DNA from 4 places in the Telluria sp. RT2P19 genome. Region 4 is predicted to be linked to each of the others. Evidence: predicted binding sites of a transcription regulator. Region 4 holds the regulator's gene; each other region holds the start of a gene.

Region 1 (5,671 bases), on a different contig from region 4:
CAGCGGCGAGATCGGCTTGAGCACCTGGATGAAAGGATCGATCGCGCGGTACAGCAGGGGCGACATGCCGATCGCGAAACCCAGCGGGATCGCCACCAGCATCGCCAGCAGGTAGCCCAGGCCGACGCGCACCAGCGAATGCCCCAGCTGGATGCCGATGCCGCGGTCGTTCGGGCCGCGATCATAGAACGGATCGGCCAGGTGGCCTACCGCCACCAGCGCGAACCCGGCCGGCGTCGGGAAGCCCCCGCCGGCGGCCGGCGCCGGAGCCGCGCCGGCCGCCGGCGCTTGTCCCATCAGGGCCGCGTACTCGGCTTGCTCGGCGCTCATGGCGGCCACCGGCGCCGCGGCGCGCGGCGCGGTGGCGATATGCCAGACCCCGAGCAGGACCAGCAGCAGCGCCAGCGACAGCAGCGCCGCCTTCAACCTGAGTTGCTTGTGCATGGGCTTTTCCTGTCAGGCGCGCTTGATGGCGAAGCTGTCCAGGTAGGCCTGCGGCCTGGCCGGATCGTAGGTCTTGCCCATGATCGTGAACGGGCGGTAGCCGCTGGCGGCGGCGGCAGGCGCCTGCATGCCGAGGGCCGCCATCTGCTTGCGCGCATCGGTGAGCAGGAAGACCTGTTCGGCCAGCGCCTTGTAGTTGACGTCGCCCTTCAGGTAGCCCCAGCGCTTCATCTGCGTCAGCATCCAGGTCGCCATCGAATACCACGGCAAGGCGTCGAAGTCGGCGCGGTCCGGTTCGTTGCGCACCTTGCCCAGGCCATCGGCGAAGCGGCCCGAGAGCGCCTGCAGCACGACGGTCTCGGGCTGGTTCAGGTACGCGGGTTTGCAGATGGCCTTGGCGATCTCGGCCCGGTTCTCGTGCTTGTGCGCCATCGCGGTGGCGTTCAGGATGGCACGGTACAGCGCGGCGAAGGTGTTCGGGTTCTGGTCGATGAAGGCTTGCGAGGCGCCGAAGGCGCAGCAGGGATGGCCGTTCCAGATGTCCTTGGTCAGGATGTGGATGAAGCCGACCTGGTCGAACACGGCGCGCTGGTTGAACGGATCGGGACCGAGGAAGCCGTCGATATTCCCGGCGCGCAGGTTGGCGACCATCTCGGGTGGCGGCGTCACGCGCAGCTGCACGTCGCGGTCGGGGTCGAGCCCGTGCTCGGCCAGGTAGTAGCGCAGCAGGAAGTTGTGGACCGAGTACTCGAACGGAATCGCGAACTTGAAGCCCTTCCAGTTGCGCGGGTCGCGATTGTCCTTGTGCTTGAGCGCGAGCGTGATCGCCTGCCCGTTGATGTTCTGGATGGTGGCGACGCGCATCGGCTGCGGCGTGCCGCCCTGGCCGGCCGACATCGCCAGCGGCATCGGCGCGAGGAAGTGCGACGCATCGAGTTCGCGGTTGATCATCTGGTCGCGCACCAGCGCCCAGCCGGCGGTCTTGCTGAGGGTGACGTTCAGCCCCTGCGCCTTGTACATGCCCATCGGGTCGGCCATGATCAGGGGCGTGGCGCAGTTGATCGGAATGAAGCCGATCTTGAGGTCCTTCTTCTCGAGCGCGCCGGCTTTTTCCTGTGCATTGGCCTGCAGGCTGGCCAGCGGCAGCACCGCGCCGACCGCCGCCATCAGCGTCGGCGCGCCCACGGCCTTGATCAGGTTGCGGCGCGTCACTTCATGGGGGAACAAGGCGCGTACCGCAGCGGCCTCGATGAAGTCGCCCGACAGCGCTTCGGCGTCACCCGCGCGCCGCAGCCGCGCGGCTTGCGCCTGGCGCTCGTGCTCGGCCTGGGAGCCATGCCTGCCGCAGGCGCAACCACTCAGGCTGGACTCGGTCGAATAGGGGCGGTACAGATTCTCATCTTTCATTGGCGAAGATCCCTGGTAGTGGTGATGACGCAAAAAATGAAACGGCGCGACCGGCGTTGACCTGCCCATACTTTGTCACCAGCAAGACCTGTGCCATATGGCATCGGGTAGGGACATCACCTCCTTCCCAGAGCGAAAACGACGCTTTGGGTCGCGCCCGGGTATCGTGCAGGAACCGTGACGGCGCTCGCCATCGGCAGGCGCCGGAGCACCTATTGCGCGCATCTGCCCGCTCGTGGTGCGTGATGGGTTTACATCCTTACCGCGCAGCGGCTACAATCGACCTTATTGATGTTAGCGTTAACATGGACGACATGACGACAGAAGCGCGAGACGACGACAAGGGAACCGCCTGGGTAGTGATGGGCGTGAGCGGTTGCGGCAAGAGCAGCATCGGCGCGGCGCTGGCCACCAGGCTCGGTGCGCCCTTCATCGAGGGGGATGCCTTCCATTCCGAGGCGAATGTGGCCAAGATGTCGGCCGGCGTCGCGCTGACCGACGACGACCGCCGCGACTGGCTCCTGAGCCTGCGCGACAAGCTTGCCGCGCGCGAGGGCGGGGCGGTGCTGTCGTGCTCCTCGCTCAAGCGTACCTATCGCGACCTGCTGCGCAGCGCCGGCGGCGACGTGCGCTTCGCCCACCTGGCGGGCGAGCGCGGCCTGCTGCTGGAGCGCGTGAGCAACCGCCCCGGTCACTACATGCCGCCGTCGCTGCTCGACAGCCAGCTGAGCACGCTCGAACCCCTGCAGCCGGACGAAGCCGGCATTACCCTGGATATCCGCGACCTCCCGGAACAGCTGGTCGGGCAGATTCTTGCCAGCGTCCGGGGCTGAGGGCCTCGGCAATGGCGCCAGGAGTGGGGAAGCCCTCCTGGCGTCCGGCCATCAGGGAACCGTCACCTCGAGCTTGTAGCTGCGACCCGCTTCGACCTTGTCGATGCGCGCCGCAGGCAGGGCGACGCCGTCGCAGATCACCTCGACCTGTCGCACCGCGCCCCGTTTGATCTCGACCTCGAAAGTCGCACCACGGAAGCGCCGCGTGACCGACATCCCATCCCACCCCGACGGCAGTTGCGGCGCTACCGTCAAGCCCTGCATATCGCCCTTCAAGCCGCACAGCCCCTCGATCAGGCAGCGATAGACCCAGGCCACGGTGCCTGTGTTGAACAGCTGGCTCGAACGCCCGGCGGTGCGCGGATACTCCTTGTACGCGCCGCGGTAGTAATTGGGAATGAACACCGGCAGCTGGCCGCGCTGCAGGTAGTCGTCCTGGCCCGGGCCGGGGATCATCTTGCGCAGCGCATCGAAGGCGCGGTCGGCCTCGCCGATCGTGTACAGGCTGTAGATGTAGAACACCGAGGCGTGGTTGTACACCGCGCCGTTCTCGGCCGAACCGGGATGCTTTTGCGTGACGCGGCCGACGTCTTCGCGCATGGCGCTGTAGGGCGGCGCGAACATCTGCACCCCGTACGGCGTGCGCAGCTGCTCGTCGATCTCGCCGAGCATCCTGGCGCGCTGTTCGGCGCTGGCCGCGCCGGACAGGAAGGCCCAGCTCTGGGGATTGAGGTAGATGCGGCCCTCGGTATCGCTGGCCACGCCGAACTTGACGTCGTCGTCGGTGATGCCGCGCGCGAACCAGGCGCCGTCCCACAGGTGGGTGTTGGCGGCGCCATTCATCTCGCCGGCGCCGGCGCGGTAGTGCGCCTCGCGGGCAGCGTCGCCACGCGCCGCGCACACGTCGGCCCACAGGTTCAGCGCATAGGCCGCCGCCACCGTCAGCCAGCCCGAGACGCCGCGGCCCTTGTAGCCGACCATATTCATCGGATCGCACCAGTCGCCCTGCTCGATGTACGAGAGGCCGCGCGCATCGCGCCGCTGCAGCAGCCAGTCCATTGCCAGCGAGATGCGCTCGAACGCGCTTTTCACCTGGCCGTCGTGCGTCGTGACCGGCGCGTCGAGGATGGCGGCGTCGCCCGTTTCATCGAGGTAGGCGCGCAGGCATACCGGCAGCCAGACGCAGTGGTCGGTGTGCGGGATCTGGTTGATGTACTTGAGTTCAGCGCCTTCGAACAGCAGGATCCCGTCGGGCATCGCGCCATTGGCCTCCTGCTGGCTCAGCGAGTGCAGGAAGGCGGCGCGCGCCGCCGCCGGCTTGACGAAGGCCATGCCCATATTGTCCTGCAGGTAGTTGCGGGTCTGCGGGTCGGTGCTCAGGCGGTTGACGTCGCCGTGGTAATAGACCTGGCGCGCCAGCCAGGTGTTGACGAAGTTATCGAGTTCGCGGTCCGGTGTCGTGACCTGGATGACGCCTTCGCCCTGCGCGATATACGCCGCGTAGTCGCGCGCGGCGGCGGCGAAGCCTTCCTCGCTCAGGTAGCGCTGGCGCAGCGATGCGGTCTCGGCGTCGTCGAAGGCGGGCCCGAACAGGAAGCGGCGCGTGACGGCGTTGCCGGGCGCCAGCGCCAGCCGGTACTGGACCACGGCCGCCGGCGTCTCGTAGCGCGCATCGCCGCAGCCCAGGCGCTCGCCCGCCAGGCCGGACGGCGCATGCAGGCCGCCTTCGCCTTCGAAGGCGATCTGGCCGGTCTCCCAGGCGTCCGGCGCCTGCTCGCACAGCAGCACGGTGCGGTCCTTGAACAGGCGATTCTTGAAGTAGTCTTCCAGTTTCTGGTACGGCGTGATGCTCGACGCCACGATGCCGCCAAGGTCATGCCGGTACTCGGCCGACTGGTTCATCCACGACATATAGCCGATCGTGAAATAAGGATAGACGCTGATGCGGCGCGGACGGTCCGACAGGTTCGTCACCTGCATCGACCACAGCTCGGCGACGTCGTCGACCGGCAGGCCGAGCACGAGCTCGATGCGGATGCCGAACTTCTCGACGGTCCAGCGCAGGTCGGTGCGGCCGACCGAGAACGCGAACAGGTCGACGCCGCCGCGCACCGGCTCGTAGGGCGCCGAGAACAGCTCGCCCGACTCTTCGTCCTTCACGTAGAAGAAGCGGCCCGGATGGTGGGCGTAGTAATGCTGCTCCGGCTGCATGAAGGACTTGGCCTGGATGTTCGGCGCGTGCGAATACTTGCTCGGTTCCGGTTGCATGAACTGGGCGGTGGCGTAGCCGCGGCAGGTCGACTGGATCATCATCCGGCGGTTCCACAGGAAGCCGCCGGCCTGCGGCATCGCGGTGGGGCTGGTCAGCACATAGCGGTCGTCTTGCGGATACAGCATGGATCGGGTCTCCAATGATTTCATGGCGCGGCCTTGCGCGCCGACAGCTCGAGCTGGATGCGCGCCAGCAGCTTGCCGTCGAGGTTGTAGAAGCACATGACCAGCACCGCCAGCAGGGCGAACGAAGCCGGCACGAAGGACATCAGCCACACGATGCCGGCCTGCGAGCCGGTGGTCTGGGCCGCATTGGGCACGTAGCCGAGCGAGGTGAAGACGGCGCCGATCACGCTCACCGCCACCGCGGTGCCGAGCTTTTGCGAGAAGGTCGCGGCGGCGAAGGTCATGGCGGTGGCGCGGCGGCCGGTGGTCCATTCGTTGTAGTCGGCGGTGTCGGCATACATCGAGAACGCCAGCGGCGACTTGGGGCCGAGCACGAAGCCGGTGGCCGCCTGCAGCACGAACATCAGGTCGATGCGGTCGGTCGGGATCAGGAAGAATGCGCTCGATAGCACCGCGGTCGCGCTCATCAGGATAATCATGAGCAGCTTCTTGTCGACGAAGCGCGTCATGAGCGGCGTGCAGGCCGCGCCGATGGCGGCGAAGATCATGTAGGTCGGCACGAAGCTCGCCATCAGCTCGGGGCGCTCGAC
Region 2 (5,671 bases), on a different contig from region 4:
TTGCGTCCGCCGGGGTGCACCACGTGGTAGGTGCAGCCGCCGATCGCGCGTCCGTTCCAGGTGTCGACCAGGTCGAACACGAGCGGCGCCTGCACCTTGATGCTCGGATGCAGGGCCGACCAGGGGTTCCAGGCACGGAAGCGCACACCTGCCACATACTCGCCCGGCACGCCGGTCGGATGCAGCGGCAGCATGCGGCCGTTGCAGGCCACCACGTGGCGGCCATCGGTCAGCCCGCGCACCAGCAGCTGCATGCGTTCGACCGACGAATCGACGTAGCGCGCGGTACCGCCGGCGGAGACTTCCTCGCCCAGCACGTTCCACGGCTCGATCGCCTGGCGCAGCTCCATTTCCACGCCTTCGTAGGTGACGGTGCCGAAGCGCGGGAAGCGGAACTCGACGAACGGCTCGAACCAGTGGTCTTCGAAGGCGTAGCCGGCCGCGCGCAGGTCGCGTGCGACGTCGCGGATATCCTGGGCGACGAAGTGGGGCAGCATCCAGCGGTCGTGCAGGGCCGTGCCCCAGTGCACCAGCCTGGCCTGGCAGGGCGCGCGCCAGAACTGCGCGACCAGGGCCCGCAACAACAGCATTTGCAGCAGGCTCATACGCTCGTGCGGCGGCATTTCGAAGGCGCGGAATTCCACCAGGCCCAGGCGGCCGGTCGGGCCGTCCGGCGAATACAGCTTGTCGATCGAGAACTCGGCGCGGTGCGTATTGCCGGTCAGGTCGACCAGCAGGTTGCGCAGCAGGCGGTCGACCATCCACGGCTTGTCGCCCGGATGCAGGGTCGGCAGCACCTGGTCCATTTGCTGGAATGCGATCGCCAGCTCGTACAGATTGTCGTCGCGCGCCTCGTCGACCCGCGGCGCCTGGCTGGTCGGCCCGATGAAGGTGCCCGAGAACAGGTAAGACAAGGCCGGATGGATCTGCCAGTAGATGATCAGGCTCTTGAGCAGGTCGGGACGGCGCAGCATCGGGCTGTCGTCGACGCTGGCCCCACCGAGGGTGGCGTGGTTGCCGCCGCCGGTACCGGTGTGGCGGCCATCGTGCATGAATTTCTCGGTGCCCAGGCGCGTCAGGCGTGCTTCCTGGTAGAGGGTCGTCACGTTGTGCACCAGCTCGCTCCACGAGGCGGCCGGATGGATATTGACTTCGATGACGCCCGGGTCGGGCGTGACGCTGAGCAGCTTGATGCGCGGGTCGCGCGGCGGCGCATAGCCCTCGATCCGCAGCTTCATCTTGAGCTTGGCGGCGGTGGTCTCGATCGCGCCGACCAGCGCCAGGTAATCCTCGATGCGTTTTTGCGGCGGCATGAACACGTACAGGCGCCCGCCCCGCACTTCGACGCACAGCGCGGTATGGATCACGTCGCGCGCCGCCGGCTCGGGTGGCGCGGCGGGCGTGGCCGGCTTGCCTGTCCTGGCGGTCTTGTCCGCCGACTTGCCGGCGGCCAGGCCCAGCACCGGGCGCCGGTCCTTTTTCGCCGCCGGCAGGGCTGCGCGCGGCGCGAACGGATCGACATCGAAGCCGGGATCGCGCTCCTCGGGCAGCACCCACGGCAACGTGGCCAGCGGCAGGCGCAGGCCGATCGGCGAGTCGCCCTCGAGCAGGTACAGGTTTTCGCGCCGCAGCGGCCAGGGCGAGGTACGCCAGCTGCTGCCGAGCATGACCGCGGGGTCGTAGTCCCTGGCCTGCAGCGGCAGCACGTAGCCGGCCACTTGGCCCAGGCCGCGCTCGAGCAGGCGCGCCAGCCGGCGCCGTTCCTCCGGCGCGTTCAGGTCGGCCCGCAAGGGGTCGAGGTTGCGCGGCAGCGCCTGCTCGCGCTGGGCCTGCAGCAGCACGTCTTCATAGGCCGGGATGGCGCTGCCCGCCGGCAGGCCGAGCGACTTGACCAGCTCGGCGATGAAGCGGCCGGCTTCCTCGCCGCCATAGCCATCGTCGACATGCTCGTCCGAGAACAGGGACGGATCGAGCCAGATCGGCTGGCCATCGACGCGCCAGAAGATGTTGAGCGCCCAGCGCGGCAGGGGCTCGCCCGGATACCATTTGCCCTGGCCGTAGTGCAGCATGCCGCCCGGCGCGAAGTGGTTTTTCAAACGGTGCAGCAGGTTGCCGGCCAGTTCGCGCTTCTTGTCGCCGTGCGCCAGGGTATTCCATTCGGGACCATCCATGTCGTCGATCGAGACGAAGGTGGGCTCGCCCCCCTGGGTCAGGCGCACGTCCTGGGCCAGCAGATCGGCATCGACCTGCTGGCCCAGGCGGTCGATGGCCTGCCAGTCGGCCTCGCTATACGGCTTGGTCACGCGCGGATCTTCATGGATGCGGGTGATCGTCATCTCGTGGACGAAGGTGACCTCGGCCTTGTCGCTGAACCCCGTCACCGGCGCCGCCGACGACGGCAGTGCGGTACAGGCGAGCGGAATATGGCCTTCGCCCGCCAGCATGCCCGACGTCGGATCGAGCCCGATCCAGCCGGCGCCGGGGATATATACCTCGGTCCAGGCGTGCAGGTCGGTGAAGTCCTCCAGGGGACCGCTCGGACCGTCGAGCGCTTCCTGGTCGGCCCGCAGCTGGATCAGGTAGCCCGAGACGAAACGCGCCGCCAGCCCCATCTCGCGCAGGATCTGCACCAGCAGCCAGCCAGTGTCGCGGCACGAGCCGGAACACTTTTCCAGCGTGTCTTCGGGCGTCTGCACGCCGGGTTCCATCCGCAACAGATAGGCGATATCGCGCTGCAGGCGCTGGTTGATGGCCACCAGGAAGTCGTTGGTGTTCATCGGCTGCGCCAGCAGCTCGCGCCGCGCCGCGTCCACCCAGGCCAGCAGGCGGGGACCCGGCGGCTCGGCCTGGGCGTAGGCGCTCAGCTCCGCCTTCAGTTGCTCCGGATAGGCGAAAGGGAAGTTTGCGGCATAGCTTTCGATGAAAAAATCGAAGGGATTGATGACGGTCATGTCGGCGACCAGGTCGACCGTGAACTCGAGCGTATCCGTTTTTTCCGGGAAGACGAAGCGGCCGATGTAGTTGCCGTACGGGTCTTGCTGCCAATTGATGAAATGCGCTTGCGGTAGCACCGACAGCGAATACGACAGGATCGGCGTGCGCGCATGCGGCGCCGGACGCAGGCGCACTTCATGCGGCGACAGGGCGACTTGCCGGTCATAGCGGTAACTGGTCTTGTGGTGCAGCGCGATACGGATAGCCATGCAAAAGTGCCTTTATAGGGAAGATCACCAACGATACCAGTCTGATCGGCGGGTGCCTGTTTCAACAGTATTTAAGCATGATTCGTACCCGCAATATAATGCGATCGTGCGGCATCGCCCCAGCTGGCACGTTTCTTGATTGCACTTATGTCACTGGAGGATCCGATGCCGAATTTTTATGATGAAATGTATTCCGCTGCGGCAACTGCACGCCCTCACTACGACGCATTTGCCCGGTGGCTTGCCCTGCAGCCGCCGCACCTGATCGCGCAAAAGCGGGCCGAAGCCGAACTGACTTTCCAGCGCGTGGGAATCACCTTCGCGGTCTATGGCGACAACGCCGGCAAGGAACGCCTGATCCCGTTCGACATCATCCCGCGCGTGATCGACGCCGCCGAATGGGCCCGGCTGCAGGCCGGCCTGGTGCAGCGGGTGACGGCACTGAACCGCTTCCTGCACGATGTCTACCATGAGCAGAACATCCTGAAGGCGGGCATCATCCCGGCCGAACAGATCCTGGACAACGCCCAGTACCGGCCCGCCATGCAGGGCGTCAAGATGCCTTCCGATATCTACGCCCATATCGCCGGGGTCGACATCGTGCGCGCCGGCGAGGGCGAGTTCTACGTCCTGGAAGACAATCTGCGGGTGCCTTCGGGCGTGTCGTACATGCTGGAAAACCGCAAGATGATGATGCGGCTGTTCCCGGCGCTGTTCGCGAGCAACCGCGTGGCGCCGGTCGAGCACTATCCCGACCTGCTGCTCGACAACCTGCGCACCGTGGCGCCGCACAGTCCGGGCGACCCGACCGTGGTCGTGCTCACGCCCGGCATGCACAACTCGGCCTATTTCGAGCATGCCTTCCTGGCCCAGCAGATGGGCGTGGCGCTGGTGCAGGGGCAAGACCTGTATGTGAGCGACGACACTGTGTACATGCGCACCACGCGCGGGCCGAAGCAGGTCGACGTCATCTATCGCCGCATCGACGACGACTACCTCGACCCACGCGCCTTCCGCGCCGAGTCCACCCTGGGCGTGCCGGGCCTGCTCGACGCGGTGCGTGCCGGCCGGGTCGGCCTGGCCAACGCCATCGGCACCGGGGTGGCCGACGACAAGTCGATTTATCCGTATGTCCCGGACATGATCGAGTTCTACCTGGGCGAACAGCCGATCCTCAACAACGTGCCGACCTACCAGTGCAGGAAGAAAGAAGATCTCGCCTACACCCTGTCCAGGCTGCCCGAACTGGTGGTCAAGGAAGTGCACGGCGCCGGCGGCTACGGCATGCTGGTCGGGCCGGCCTCGACCCACGCCGAGATCGAGGCCTTCCGCGCGCGCCTGCTGGCCAATCCCGACGGCTATATCGCCCAGCCCACGCTTGCGCTGTCGGCTTGCCCCACCTATGTCGAAGCGGGCATCGCGCCGCGCCACATCGACCTGCGGCCCTTCGTCTTGTCGGGCAAGACCGTGTCGATGGTGCCGGGAGGCCTGACCCGGGTGGCGCTGCAGGAGGGCTCGCTGGTAGTCAATTCGTCGCAGGGCGGCGGCACCAAAGACACCTGGATACTGGAGAACTAGCATGTTGAGCCGCACCGCAGATCATTTGTTCTGGATGGCCCGTTATACCGAGCGGGCCGAAAACACGGCCCGCATGCTCGATGTCCGGGTCCAGTATTCGCTGATGCCGCAGTCGGCGCAAGCCGAGCAGCAGGGCTGGCGCAGCATGCTGGCCGTGTCCGAGCTGGAATCGCAGTTCGAGGCCAAGTATCCGGCGCTCACGCAGAAGGACGTGATCGATTTCATGGTCCGCGATCCGGACAACCTGTCCTCGATCACCAGCTGCCTGCGCGCGGCGCGCGAGAATGCGCGCGCCGTGCGCGGGGCCCTGACCACCGAGGTATGGGAAACCGAAAACACGACCTGGCTGATGCTGCAGCAGCACCTCAAGAAACGCACCTTCGAGCACGATCCGGGCCAGTTCCTGGAATGGGTCAAGTACCGTTCGCACCTGTCGCGCGGCGTCACGCTGGGCACCATGTTCCAGGACGAGGCGTTCAATTTCATCCGCCTCGGCACCTTCCTGGAACGAGCCGACAATACGGCGCGTATTCTCGACGTCAAGTTCAGGTCCCAGGCGTCCGATCCGATCCAGGCCGGGACGCAGGCGGAGTTCTACCAGCTTGCGGCGCTGCTGCGCTCGGTCTCTGCCTTCGAGATCTACCGCAAGGTCTACCGCGACGCCATCACGCCGAAGCGGGTGGCCGAGCTCTTGATACTGCAGGAGAAAATGCCGCGCTCGCTGGTGGCGTGCATCGCCGCCGTGGTCGCCAACCTGAAGGACGTACGCAATGCGCAGTCGCACGACACCGAGCGCCTGGCCGTGGAACTGTACGCCATGCTGCAATCGGCCCCGATCGGCGACATCCTCGAAGAAGGCCTGCACGAATTCCTGACCCGCTTCCTGGCGT
Region 3 (5,671 bases), on a different contig from region 4:
CACCGATGCGGCGATGCGGGCCAAGCAAATGCGTTTCTTATTGCAGCGTGGCTTTTCCCAGCGCGCGGCCAAGGTGGCCATGCAGGGCAGCCCAGCGGACGATGAATTCGATGCCGACTGATGGCTGTCGATCTGTCCATATGACTACGCCAGGCGCCAGCGTGGAGCGTCATCCCCGATATGCCTAGGGCATATTCCTCAACGGGCGATGGCGCTGCACGCTGGCGCTTTTTTGTTTTCTGCTCATTCTTGGTAGTCGATTGATCCTGGTCAAACGACATATCTTTCATTCACGCTGTGAATGGCGTATTTTATCTCGCTAAAGACAGGTGAATAATATCAACGGCAAACGTGCCGTCATGTTTCCTGCAAGTGCGTTCAACTCCCCGTAGTTTCCCATAGTGACCTTTCTTTCCCATGCGCCGCTGTGGACGCTGTGCTAAACTTTGCGGGTTTAAGCAGCGCCGCATGAGCGGTTGTTGTCGCAGAAGCTGCGGCAACGTGCACGTAGCACACCGGCTGCATCACTAACCGCCGTCTCGACGGCACTGGTATTTATGCCTTTGTCACCTCCCGTATCGCGCTCGCTCCGGCATACGCGCGCCATCACAGTCGAAGCGTTCGCGCGCGACGATGGCTTGTGGGACCTGGACGCCAATATCCGCGATGTGAAGACGCGTACTGTCGCGCTCGCTTCCGGCGAACGGCCCGGCGGCACGCCGGTGCACGACCTCAAGCTGCGCGTGACCATCGACCGCGAGCTCAACATCGTCGAAGCCGAAGCCGCATCCGACGCCGTCCCGTATCCGGGCTATTGCGATACCATCGGCCCTGCCTACAAGAAGTTGATCGGGCTCTCGCTCGTGAACCATTTCCGGTTGCATCTGAAAGACCGCCTATCCGGCGTGCTCGGCTGCACCCACCTGACCGAATTGGCACAGGTACTGCCGACCGCAGCCCTGCAAGCCTTTGCTGACGACAATGTCGATGCCCCAGGTGGGCTCGGCGGCTCGTCAACCGACCGTCCATTTGAGCTCGACCGTTGCCATGCCCTGCGCAGCGACGGCCCTGCCGTGGCCAAATACTACCCACGCTGGTCGATCAAGGCCGTCTCGGGTTAGCGTTCGTCGTTTTTATTTTGTAGTTCAACCGTATTTCTAATTCAGTAATAGAAGAAGGGAAGCCAGCATGAAGATCCATGAGTACCAGGGCAAAGAGATCCTCCGAAAATTCGGAGTGACTGTTCCGCGCGGCATTCCGTGCATGTCGGTCGAAGACGCTGTCAAAGCCGCTGAAGAGCTGGGCGGTCCGGTCTGGGTCGTCAAGGCACAGATCCACGCTGGTGGCCGTGGCAAGGGCGGTGGCGTCAAGGTCGCGAAGTCGATCGAGCAAGTCAAGGAATACTCCGAGCAGATCATGGGCATGCAACTGGTGACCCACCAGACCAGCCCTGAAGGCCAGAAAGTGCGTCGCCTGATGATCGAAGAAGGCGCCGACATCAAGCAGGAACTGTACGTTTCGCTGGTCACCGACCGCGTCACCCAGAAGGTCGTGCTGATGGCCTCGTCGGAAGGCGGCATGGACATCGAAGAAGTCGCCCACAGCAACCCGGAAAAAATCCACAACGTCGTGATCGACCCGGCCGTCGGCCTGACCGACGCCGACGCCGATGCCGTCGCCGCCAAGATCGGCGTGCCGGAAGGCTCGATCGCCGACGCGCGCGCCAACCTGCAAGGCCTGTACAAAGCCTACTGGGATACCGACGCATCGCTGGCCGAAATCAACCCGCTGATCGTTACCGGCAGCGGCAAGATCATCGCCCTGGACGCGAAATTCAACTTCGACGCCAACGCGCTGTTCCGTCATCCAGAGATCGTCGCCTACCGCGACCTGGACGAAGAAGATCCAGCCGAAGTCGAAGCATCGAAGTTCGACCTGGCCTACATTTCGCTCGACGGCAACATCGGCTGCCTGGTCAACGGCGCCGGCCTGGCCATGGCCACCATGGACACCATCAAGCTGTTCGGCGGCGAGCCGGCCAACTTCCTGGACGTGGGCGGTGGCGCCACGGCCGAGAAAGTGACCGAAGCCTTCAAGATCATGCTGAAGAACCCGGAACTGAAGGCCATCCTGGTCAACATCTTCGGCGGCATCATGCGTTGCGACGTCATCGCCGAAGGCGTGATCACCGCATCGAAAGCCGTGTCGCTGCAAGTGCCGCTGGTCGTGCGCATGAAGGGCACCAACGAAGACCTGGGCAAGAAGATGCTGGCTGACTCGGGTCTGCCGATCATCGCCGCCGATACGATGGAAGACGCAGCGAAATCGGTCGTTGCCGCCGCCGCTGGTAAAGCCTAATTCGCTAAGGAAATAAAAATGTCGATTCTGATCAATAAAGACACCAAAGTCATCACCCAGGGCATCACCGGCAAGACCGGCCAATTCCACACCCGTATGTGCCGCGACTACGCGAACGGCAAGGAAGCCTTCGTCGCAGGCGTGAACCCGAAGAAAGCCGGTGAAGATTTCGAAGGCATCCCGATCTACGCAACCGTCAAGGAAGCTGCCTCGGAAACCGGCGCCACCGTGTCGGTCATCTACGTCCCACCAGCAGGCGCAGCCGCCGCAATCTGGGAAGCCGTCGAAGCCGAGCTGGACCTGGCAATCTGCATCACCGAAGGCATCCCTGTCCGCGACATGATGGAAATCAAGGATCGCATGGCCAAAGCCGGTTCCAAGACCCTGCTGCTGGGCCCGAACTGCCCAGGCCTGATCACCCCTGACGAAATCAAGATCGGCATCATGCCGGGCCACATCCACAAGAAGGGCCGTATCGGCGTCGTGTCGCGTTCGGGCACCCTGACCTATGAAGCAGTCGGCCAGCTGACCGCACTGGGCCTGGGCCAATCGTCGGCAGTCGGCATCGGCGGCGACCCGATCAACGGCCTGAAGCACATCGACGTGATGCGCATGTTCAACGACGATCCTGATACCGACGCGGTCATCATGATCGGCGAAATCGGTGGTCCTGACGAAGCGAACGCTGCTCACTGGATCAAGGACAACATGAAGAAGCCAGTGGTCGGCTTCATCGCTGGCGTCACCGCGCCTCCAGGCAAGCGCATGGGCCACGCCGGCGCGCTGATTTCGGGCGGCGCCGACACCGCGCAAGCCAAGCTGGAAATCATGGAAGCCTGCGGCATCACCGTCACCAAGAACCCATCGGAAATGGCGCGTCTGCTGAAGGCGATGCTGTAATTCTGACGATCTCTTGATCGGTAACAAAACGGGGAGCTTCGGCTCCCCGTTTTGTTTGGGGTTCCATTTTTTGTCGCCAATAATCGTTAGCTGACAAAAATTGCTCCAAGGCACTGACAAAATTTGTCAGTAGAGACGCCAATTTTTGTCGTGGCACAGGGTTTTATTATCTCAATATTAATAAAATCGACCGTTTTCTGCTGTTTTCGGGCTGGCACAGCGCTTGCATATAGGAAAGCGTAGCAGCAGAGCAGCACAAGACACGTAGTCCCAACTTTCGACATACCACCCTGGAGAGAAAAATGAACTTCAAGCAAATGCCAAGCAAGAAAGCCGAAGGCGGCTTTACCCTGATCGAACTGATGATCGTCGTTGCCATCATCGGTATCCTGGCAGCTGTTGCGATTCCACAGTACAGCAACTACACTGCACGTGCTAAAGCATCGAATGCGCTAAGCGTCGTCAATCCGTACAAAACTGCAGTAGCAATGTGCGTGCAAGAAAATGGCGCAGCCACAAGCTGCAACTCGACGACCAGCCCGGGCGCTTTCCCAGAGTTCGCAGAAACCGCTGAAGTCGACAATGTGACCGTGACCAATGCCGGCGTGATCACGATGACCCTCAAGAATATCGGTGACGGTACCGCAGAAAAAGATGTTATCTTCAAACCAGTCGTGACCGCTAGCGCTGTTGCATGGAACGTGACCACGACCGTGACGAACAACGCAGTTAAGGAATCTCTCCTTAAGAACAGCGTTGAACTCCCAGCAGGCGGCGGCACCGGTGGTGGCGAAGGCGAAGGCGAAGGCGAAGACGGCCCAGGCTAATCTTCACCCCCAACAAAAAGCCCGCTTCACAGCGGGCTTTTTGCTTTCCAGCTTACTTCACAGCAGGCTGCGTCTTCAAATACTGATCCAGCCACCCCACCACGGTGTGATGCCACTGCAGCGAGTTCGCTGGCTTGAGCACCCAGTGGTTTTCATCCGGGAACACCAGCAGCTTGCTGTCGACACCCATGCGCTGCAGCGCGGTGAACGTCCCCAGCGCCTGCGCCGTCGGGATCCTGAAATCGAGGTCGCCCTGGATCACCAGCATCGGCGTCTTCCACTTGTTTACGTGATGAACCGGGTTGAAGCGCTCGTGATTCTCCGGCACCTTGAAGTAAGGGCCGCCGCTTTCCCAATCCGTGAACCACTGCTCCTCGGTCGAGTACGCCATGCCGCGGGTATCGAACACGCCGTCATGGTTGACGATGCACTTGAACTCATCCGACCAGTTACCCGCGATCCAGTTCATCATGTAGCCGCCGTACGACGCCCCCAGCGCGCAGTCGCGTGAACGGTCGAGCCAAGGGAATTTCTGCACCGCCGCGTCGTAGCCCTTCTGCAGGTCGACCAGCGGCTTGCCGCCCCAGTCGTTGCTGATCGCATCGGTGAACTTCTGGCCGTAGCCGGTCGAGCCGTGGAAGTCGATGAACACGGCCGCATACCCCGCACCCGCGTACACCTGCGGATTCCAGCGATAGCTCCAGCTGTTGCCGAAGCTGCCCTGCGGGCCGCCGTGGACGATGAAGGCAACCGCGTACTTCTGGCCCGGCTGGGCGTTCCACGGCTTCATCACATACCCGTGGACGGTCTCGCCATTGGCCCCGGCAAACGAGAACTGCTCGGATTCACCGAAGCGCACATCCTTCAAGCGCTCGGTGTTCAGGTCGGTCAGCTGCTTCGGCTTGCCGCCCAGCTTCATCGAGAACAGTTGCGCGCCCGACTGCAGGTTGGCGTGGGTATAGACCAGGGTGTCGCGCCGCAGGTCGTAGGCGCCCACCGCGCCCTTGTCGGTCAGCGGCGTCACCTTGCCGCTGGCGACGTCGATCGAGAACAGGCGGTGCTGGCCGATGTCTTCGGCATCGACGATCAGCGCCTTGCCATCCGCACGCCACATCAGGTTGCCGGCCGAACGGTCCCAGTCGGCCGCGAGCTTGCGTTTCTGGCCAGTGGCCACGTCCATCAGCATGACCTGGTAGCGGTCGGCCTCGAAGCCGGGACGCGCCATCGCCAGGTAGGCCAGCGTGCGGCCGTCCGGCGAAAAGGTGCCCTTGGTATCCCAGGCCGGATTGTCCTGGGTCAGGTTGCGCGGCGCGGCGCCGCCGGCGGCAGGGACGCTGTACAGGTCGAAGTTGGTCGACCAGGCCTCGGTCTTGCCGGCGATGCGGCTTGAAAACACGATGGTCTTGCCGTCCGGGCTGAAACGGTACTCTTCCCGGTCGCCGAAAGGCTTCGACGGCACGTCCCCGTCGAGCGAGCCGGACAGGCTGACCGGCTCGCCGCCGGCCTTGCCATCGGCGCCCAGCGGCGCCGAGAACAGCACCGCGTTGCGGTGGTCGTTCCAGGTATCCCAGTGGCGCACGAACAGG
Region 4 (5,671 bases):
GGGCCGCCAGGCGACGCCGTTGCGCGGGGCTCGGCGCGTCCGGCCAGGAGGCCAGCAGCTTCTCGTACGCATCTGTGGCGGCGGCGACATCGAGCCCGGTGGCCGCCCGGGCTGGCGCAGGATCCCAGCAATAGCTGTCGATGGAGTCCTTGTAGCGCGCCTGGTAAGCGCGCATGAAGTCGCACTGTGGCCCGGACAGCGCTTCAATGGCGATCGCCTGCGGCTTCCAGGCGGCAAGCCGGTCGTTCACGAGGGTCAGGCTCGATTGCCTGAAGGTCTTCGGCAGTTGCGACAGATGGGACGAGCCGAGCACCAGCACTTCGGTCGCCCCTCCCGCCGCCGGGCCCTTGAGCCGGCTCGGATCGAAGTCGGGCCGGTGGTCCTGCGCGGCGACGCCGCCGCACAAGGTCATCGAGATCAGCAAGGCACGCAGGCGCATCGGTCTTCCTTTCACATCATGAAGGACTGATGGTCACACCTCATCGATACGGTGTCACGCAAAAATGGATATGCATGGGAGCGTTTATGCGAGATGCCTGAGCGGATGCGCGTGGTCCGGCCATACCGGCGCGAAGAAGCGCGCCACCATCTCGGGCGTGACCTGCTCGAGGGATGGGGGATTCCATTGCGGCGCATTGTCCTTGTCGATCACCAGCGCGCGTACCCCTTCCAGCACTTCGCCATGCTCGAAATTGCGGCGCACCAGCGAGCGCTCCATGCGCAGGCAGTCGGCCACGGACAGTTGGGCGCCGCGCGCCAGCAGCTCGTGGGTCACGCACATCATCAGGGGCGAGCGCTGGCGCATCGCCGCCAGGGCCTTTTGCGCGAACGGCGTCTCGTCGGGTTCGAGCGAAGCCATGATCGCGGCGACCGACGCCGCGCCGAAGTGCGTATCGATCAGTGCACGCCGGGCCTGCAGTTCGCTTTCGCCTGCCGCTTGCGCGAACGGCGCGGCGAAGGCGCGGATCGCGGCGGGCAGTTCGGCGCCGCCCGTCGCCTGGATCAGTGCGTTCAAGGCCGGCAGCTCGGCGCTTGGCACGAACACGTCGGCCAGGCCCACGTACAGCGCGTCGGCGGCGCCGATCGTCAGGCCGGTCAAGCCCAGGTAGTTGCCGAGCTGTCCCGGCGCATGCGACAGGAAATGGCTGCCGCCGACATCCGGGAACAGGCCGATGTTCACTTCGGGCATGGCCATCCTGGTGCGCTCGGTCACGATGCGCAGCCCGCAATCCGGGCCGCCCTGGGCGATGCCCATGCCGCCGCCCATCACGACGCCGTCCATGATGGCGATATAGGGCTTCGGATAGAAATGGATCAGGTGGTTCAGCGCGTATTCTTCGGTGAAGAAATCCTCGAGCAGCGCGCTGCCGCCCATCGGACCCGCATGGCCGACTTCATGGAAGAAGCGGATGTCGCCGCCTGCGCACAAGGCCTTTTCGCTGCTGCTGGTGAGCATGACCGCGTCGACTTGCGGGTTGGCCTGCCAGACAAGCAGGATGTCGGTCAGCGCGCGCACCATCGCGAGCGACAGCGAATTGAGCGCCTTCGGACGGTCGAGGGTGATGATGCCGGTGCGGTTGGCGATGCTGGTCAGGACGTGGTCGGTCATGGCGTGGTCGGTAATGGAGAGAGATGCATTTTACCGAACACGCGACGCGCGTCATACCGGGAAGCCGGATGCAAAAAGGGCGTCCCCTTAGACGCCCTTAGCTAGTGTGAGCCCTGCGCCTGATCAGGCGACAGCGGCGTCTTCGCCGCCGTTTTCCGGCAGGCGTTTGATCGAAGTACGGCTATGGTCCTTCAGTTGCTGCTTGTGTTTCAGGATTTGACGGTCCAGCTTATCCATCAGCGTGTCGATCGCGGCGTACAGGTCTTGCGCGACGCTTGCCACATGCAGGGTCTTGCCCGATACCTGCACGTTGATCTCTGCTTTCTGCCTTTTTTCTTTTTCAGTGAGGTTGTCGACGGCCAGGAAGACGTGGGTGTCGATCACCTGGTCGAAATGGCGAATGATGCGCTCGAGCTTATTCTGAACGTATTCACGGATGGCGGGGGTTACTTCGAGATGATGGCCACTGATTGTGAGGTTCATACACACTCCTTTGAAAATGTTGCACCGTGTGGGCCACAGGACGCGACAAGGCACGATGTCTGTGGACGGCGCAGTTACAAGGACTTGCGGAGGCTTACAGGGGGTATCTTGAGGGCTTCACGGTATTTTGCAACCGTGCGGCGCGCGATGACCATGCCTTGTTCCCCGAGCATCTCCGCGATCTTGCTGTCGGATAAAGGGTTCCTAGGGTCTTCTGCTCCTGTCAATTGTGCGATGAGCGCACGTATTGCCGTCGAGGATGCTTCGCCTCCCGCCTCGGTGGCAACGTGGCTGCCGAAGAAATACTTCAACTCAACCATGCCGTGCGGGGTCAGCATATATTTTTGAGTTGTGACACGAGAAATTGTGCTCTCGTGTAGGCCTAGTGTATCAGCAATCTCACGTAAAACAAGGGGCCGCATGGCAACCGCGCCGTGCGAGAAAAAGTTGCGCTGGCGCTCGACAATCGCCTCCGCCACACGGAGGATGGTGTCGAAACGCTGGCGCATATTCTTGATGAGCCACTTCGCTTCTTGCAGCTGCGCGCCCATCTGCGCCTCGCTCTTGCCCTGTTTGAGCAGGTTCGCGTACAGGCTGTTGACGCGCAGGCGCGGCATCACGTCCGGGTTCAACGTGACAGCCCAGCCGCTCTTGGAACGGCGCACGATCACGTCCGGCACCACGTAGTCGGACAGGTTCGATGCGAAGGCGGCGCCCGGATGCGGATTGCACTGGCGGACCACGGCCTGCACCTCGCGCAGGTCTTCGTCGTCGCAGTCGAGCGCTTTTTTGAGCTTGCTGTATTCGCGCTGGGCGAACCAGCTCAGGTAACCCTCGACGATGGTGAGCGCCATGCGCCGCGTGACCATCGGCACGCCGGGCATGCGCCGGATCTGCAGCGCCAGGCATTCGGCCGCGCTGCGCGCGCCGACGCCCACCGGGTCCATGCTCTGCACCAGCGCCAGCGCGCAGCGCAGCTCGTCGATCTCGATCTCGAGTTCTTCGGGCAGACGGGCGTGGATCTCGTCGAGTGGTTCCTCGAGGTAGCCGTTGTCGTCGAGCGCATCGATCACCAGCTCGGCCAGCGCCCGGTCGCGCGCCGACAAGGTGGCTTCGCGCACCTGTTCCATCAGGTGCTCGCGCAAGGTGATGGCGCAGGCCTCCAGCTGCGGGCGGCCGTCTTCATCCTCGCCGCCACTGCCCGACGATACCGAACCGCCATCGCTCCAGTCGGCGTCGCCACGGTCGCCATCGGCGGCGCCATCGAAGCCTTCGGCCTCGCCTGCCGGCGCTGGCGCCTCCTGTCCCTCGGCCTGCTGGCCGGGCGCGGACGGCGCTTCGCCATTGGCCGGCGCGTTGTTGATGGCGCCATCGGCCAGCAAGCGCACCGAGCGGTCGAGCGGATCGTCGAGCCGTTCCAGCAAGGGGTTATCGCCCAGTATCTGCTCGATCTCCTGGTGCAGTTCGAGTGTCGACAGCTGCAGCAGGCGGATCGATTGCTGCAATTGCGGCGTGAGCGCCAGGTGCTGCGATGTGCGAAGTTGCAGGGACTGTTTCATCTAGGTGTCGCTCACATGCGGAAGTGTTCACCCAGGTACACGCGGCGCACCGACTCGTCGGCGATGATGTCGTCAGGGCGGCCCGATGCCAGCACGGCGCCCTGGTTGATGATGTAGGCGCGGTCGCAGATGCCGAGCGTCTCGCGCACGTTGTGGTCGGTGATCAGGACGCCGATCTTGCGCTCCTTCAGGAAGCGCACGATGCGCTGGATCTCGATCACGGCGATCGGATCGACGCCGGCGAATGGCTCGTCGAGCAGCACGAAGCGCGGATTGGTCGCCAGCGCGCGCGCGATTTCCACGCGGCGGCGCTCGCCGCCCGACAGCGACAAGGCCGGATTTTCGCGCAGCTTCTCGATCTGCAGGTCGGCCAGCAGGGTGTCGAGGCGCGCGTTGATCTGGTCTTTCGACAGCGGCTTGCCGTTGTCCTTCTGCAGTTCGAGCACGGCGCGGATGTTCTCTTCGACCGTCAGCTTGCGAAACACCGACGCCTCTTGCGGCAGGTAGGACAGGCCCAGCACCGCGCGGCGGTGGATCGGCAGGCTCGTGATGTCGGTACCGTTGATGTCGATCGAACCGGCATCCGACGGCACCAGGCCGACGATCATGTAGAACGACGTCGTCTTGCCGGCGCCGTTCGGGCCCAGCAAGCCAACCACTTCACCGCATTCGACCTGCAGCGACACGTCGCGCACCACCAGGCGCTTGCCATAGCTCTTCTGCAGGCCTTTGACGACCAGGGTACTGCAATCGCCCAGCTCCATCGGGGCTGCCGTCATTGGGCGCCTCCGGCCGGGGCGCGCTTGGGCGCCAGGATCAGGGTGCCGCGGCCGCCGCCAACTTTACTTTGGCCGCTGACGTCGTTGCGCACCGTGGCCACTTCCTTGCGGTTGTCGTAGGAGATGTAAGGACCGGTGATCTGGTTGGTCATGCGCGAACCTTCCAGTTCGCGCACGATGGCGTTGGAGAACAGGCGCACCAGTTCCGAACGCTCGTCGTACTCGATGCGTTCGGCCTGGCCCTCGACCCACAGGTCGGGACCGCCGTCGCGCTTCTGGCGGAAGGTGGTGACCTTGCCGCCGGCGGCGGTGAGGGTCACGCTCATATAGCCTTCCGGGCTTTCCTTGACCAGGGCGCGGTCCGACTTGAGCTGCAGGGTGCCGCGGGTCAGGATCACGTTGCCGGTCAGGATACGGGTGCCGGTGACCTCGTCGACGTCGAGCGAATCGTAGTCGATCACTGCCGGCTTGAGCGAATCGGCGCGCTCGGCGGCGGCCGTCAGCGACAGCAGGGAGAGGCAAACGGCAGCTAGGAGTTTTTTCATGGTTGGATGCGGGTCTCGGGTTGGCACGCGGCGCTAAAGGCGGGTCAGCGCTGGCGTGGCGGATAGACGATCTGGCCGCGGCTGGACAGGTGCATCTGCATGGTCGCGTTGTTGGCGACCATGCCGGTGCCCTTGACGCTGGACGCGCCGAGCTGCATGTCGATCGGCAGATCGGTCTTCAGGATTTCTTCGTCGGGCAGCACGGTGAGCGCCTGGGTGCGCACCTGCAGCGACTCGCTCTGCGCCGTCCTGGGCCGCTGCAGGTCGACGTCGCCGACCAGCTCGACGCGGTGCTCCTCGTGGTGGATCTGCGCGTTCCTGGCGACCACCGTCATCGGTGGGCGGCCCGGCTCGACGCCGCGCAGCACCGGAGCCTCGACGTGCGACACGTCGCCATTCGGGATGTGCGCCAGGCGCTTGCCCGACACCAGGTAACTCGGCTGGCCGTTCTCGGTCATGCGCACGAACGAGAAGTTCTCGACGATGTAGTCCGGCTCGTCCGGCGGGCCGCCCAGCTGGGCGTCGATGTCGGACGCCTGCATCAGCTGCAGCAGCCAGAAGCTGCCGAAGGCGAAGAAGGTGCCGATGACGATCATCGCCAGCAGATTCCAGCGATGGGCGGTGCGCTTGTTGACGACGACGGTAGCCATGCTCACGGCCTCAGGCGAAATACGGCGCGAGCGCCTGGTCGTAGGT

The links. The regulator sigma-54, encoded in region 4, starts transcription at its own class of promoters, with help from an activator protein. The targets are predictions, from matches to a motif close to TGGCANGNAANCTGCTTT.
Region 1: AC56KW_RS21525 (CmpA/NrtA family ABC transporter substrate-binding protein) is a predicted target of sigma-54. The motif match lies at 1,930-1,947, and genes of this name have one in related genera.
Region 2: AC56KW_RS20665 (transglutaminase family protein) is a predicted target of sigma-54. The motif match lies at 3,276-3,293, and genes of this name have one in related genera.
Region 3: AC56KW_RS03510 (pilin) is a predicted target of sigma-54. The motif match lies at 3,471-3,488, and genes of this name have one in related genera.

Annotation. Positions count from the first base shown of each region.
Region 1 covers NZ_JCASIL010000021.1:1,018-6,688, reverse strand. The annotation lists gene ntrB (nitrate ABC transporter permease) at 1-444, opposite strand, end outside; gene AC56KW_RS21525 (CmpA/NrtA family ABC transporter substrate-binding protein) at 457-1,851, opposite strand; gene AC56KW_RS21520 (gluconokinase) at 2,166-2,684, shown strand; gene AC56KW_RS21515 (GH36-type glycosyl hydrolase domain-containing protein) at 2,736-5,081, opposite strand; gene AC56KW_RS21510 (MFS transporter) at 5,102-5,671, opposite strand, start outside.
Region 2 covers NZ_JCASIL010000019.1:49,740-55,410, reverse strand. The annotation lists gene AC56KW_RS20665 (transglutaminase family protein) at 1-3,203, opposite strand, end outside; gene AC56KW_RS20660 (circularly permuted type 2 ATP-grasp protein) at 3,369-4,781, shown strand; gene AC56KW_RS20655 (alpha-E domain-containing protein) at 4,783-5,671, shown strand, end outside.
Region 3 covers NZ_JCASIL010000002.1:303,680-309,350, reverse strand. The annotation lists gene recX (recombination regulator RecX) at 1-121, shown strand, start outside; gene AC56KW_RS03525 (DUF2889 domain-containing protein) at 558-1,121, shown strand; gene sucC (ADP-forming succinate--CoA ligase subunit beta) at 1,189-2,358, shown strand; gene sucD (succinate--CoA ligase subunit alpha) at 2,377-3,258, shown strand; gene AC56KW_RS03510 (pilin) at 3,561-4,085, shown strand; gene AC56KW_RS03505 (S9 family peptidase) at 4,138-5,671, opposite strand, start outside.
Region 4 covers NZ_JCASIL010000020.1:17,583-23,253, forward strand. The annotation lists gene AC56KW_RS20990 (DUF5694 domain-containing protein) at 1-439, opposite strand, end outside; gene AC56KW_RS20995 (enoyl-CoA hydratase/isomerase family protein) at 524-1,609, opposite strand; gene hpf (ribosome hibernation-promoting factor, HPF/YfiA family) at 1,733-2,092, opposite strand; gene AC56KW_RS21005 (RNA polymerase factor sigma-54) at 2,167-3,651, opposite strand; gene lptB (LPS export ABC transporter ATP-binding protein) at 3,663-4,415, opposite strand; gene lptA (lipopolysaccharide transport periplasmic protein LptA) at 4,427-4,975, opposite strand; gene lptC (LPS export ABC transporter periplasmic protein LptC) at 5,020-5,625, opposite strand; gene AC56KW_RS21025 (KdsC family phosphatase) at 5,636-5,671, opposite strand, start outside.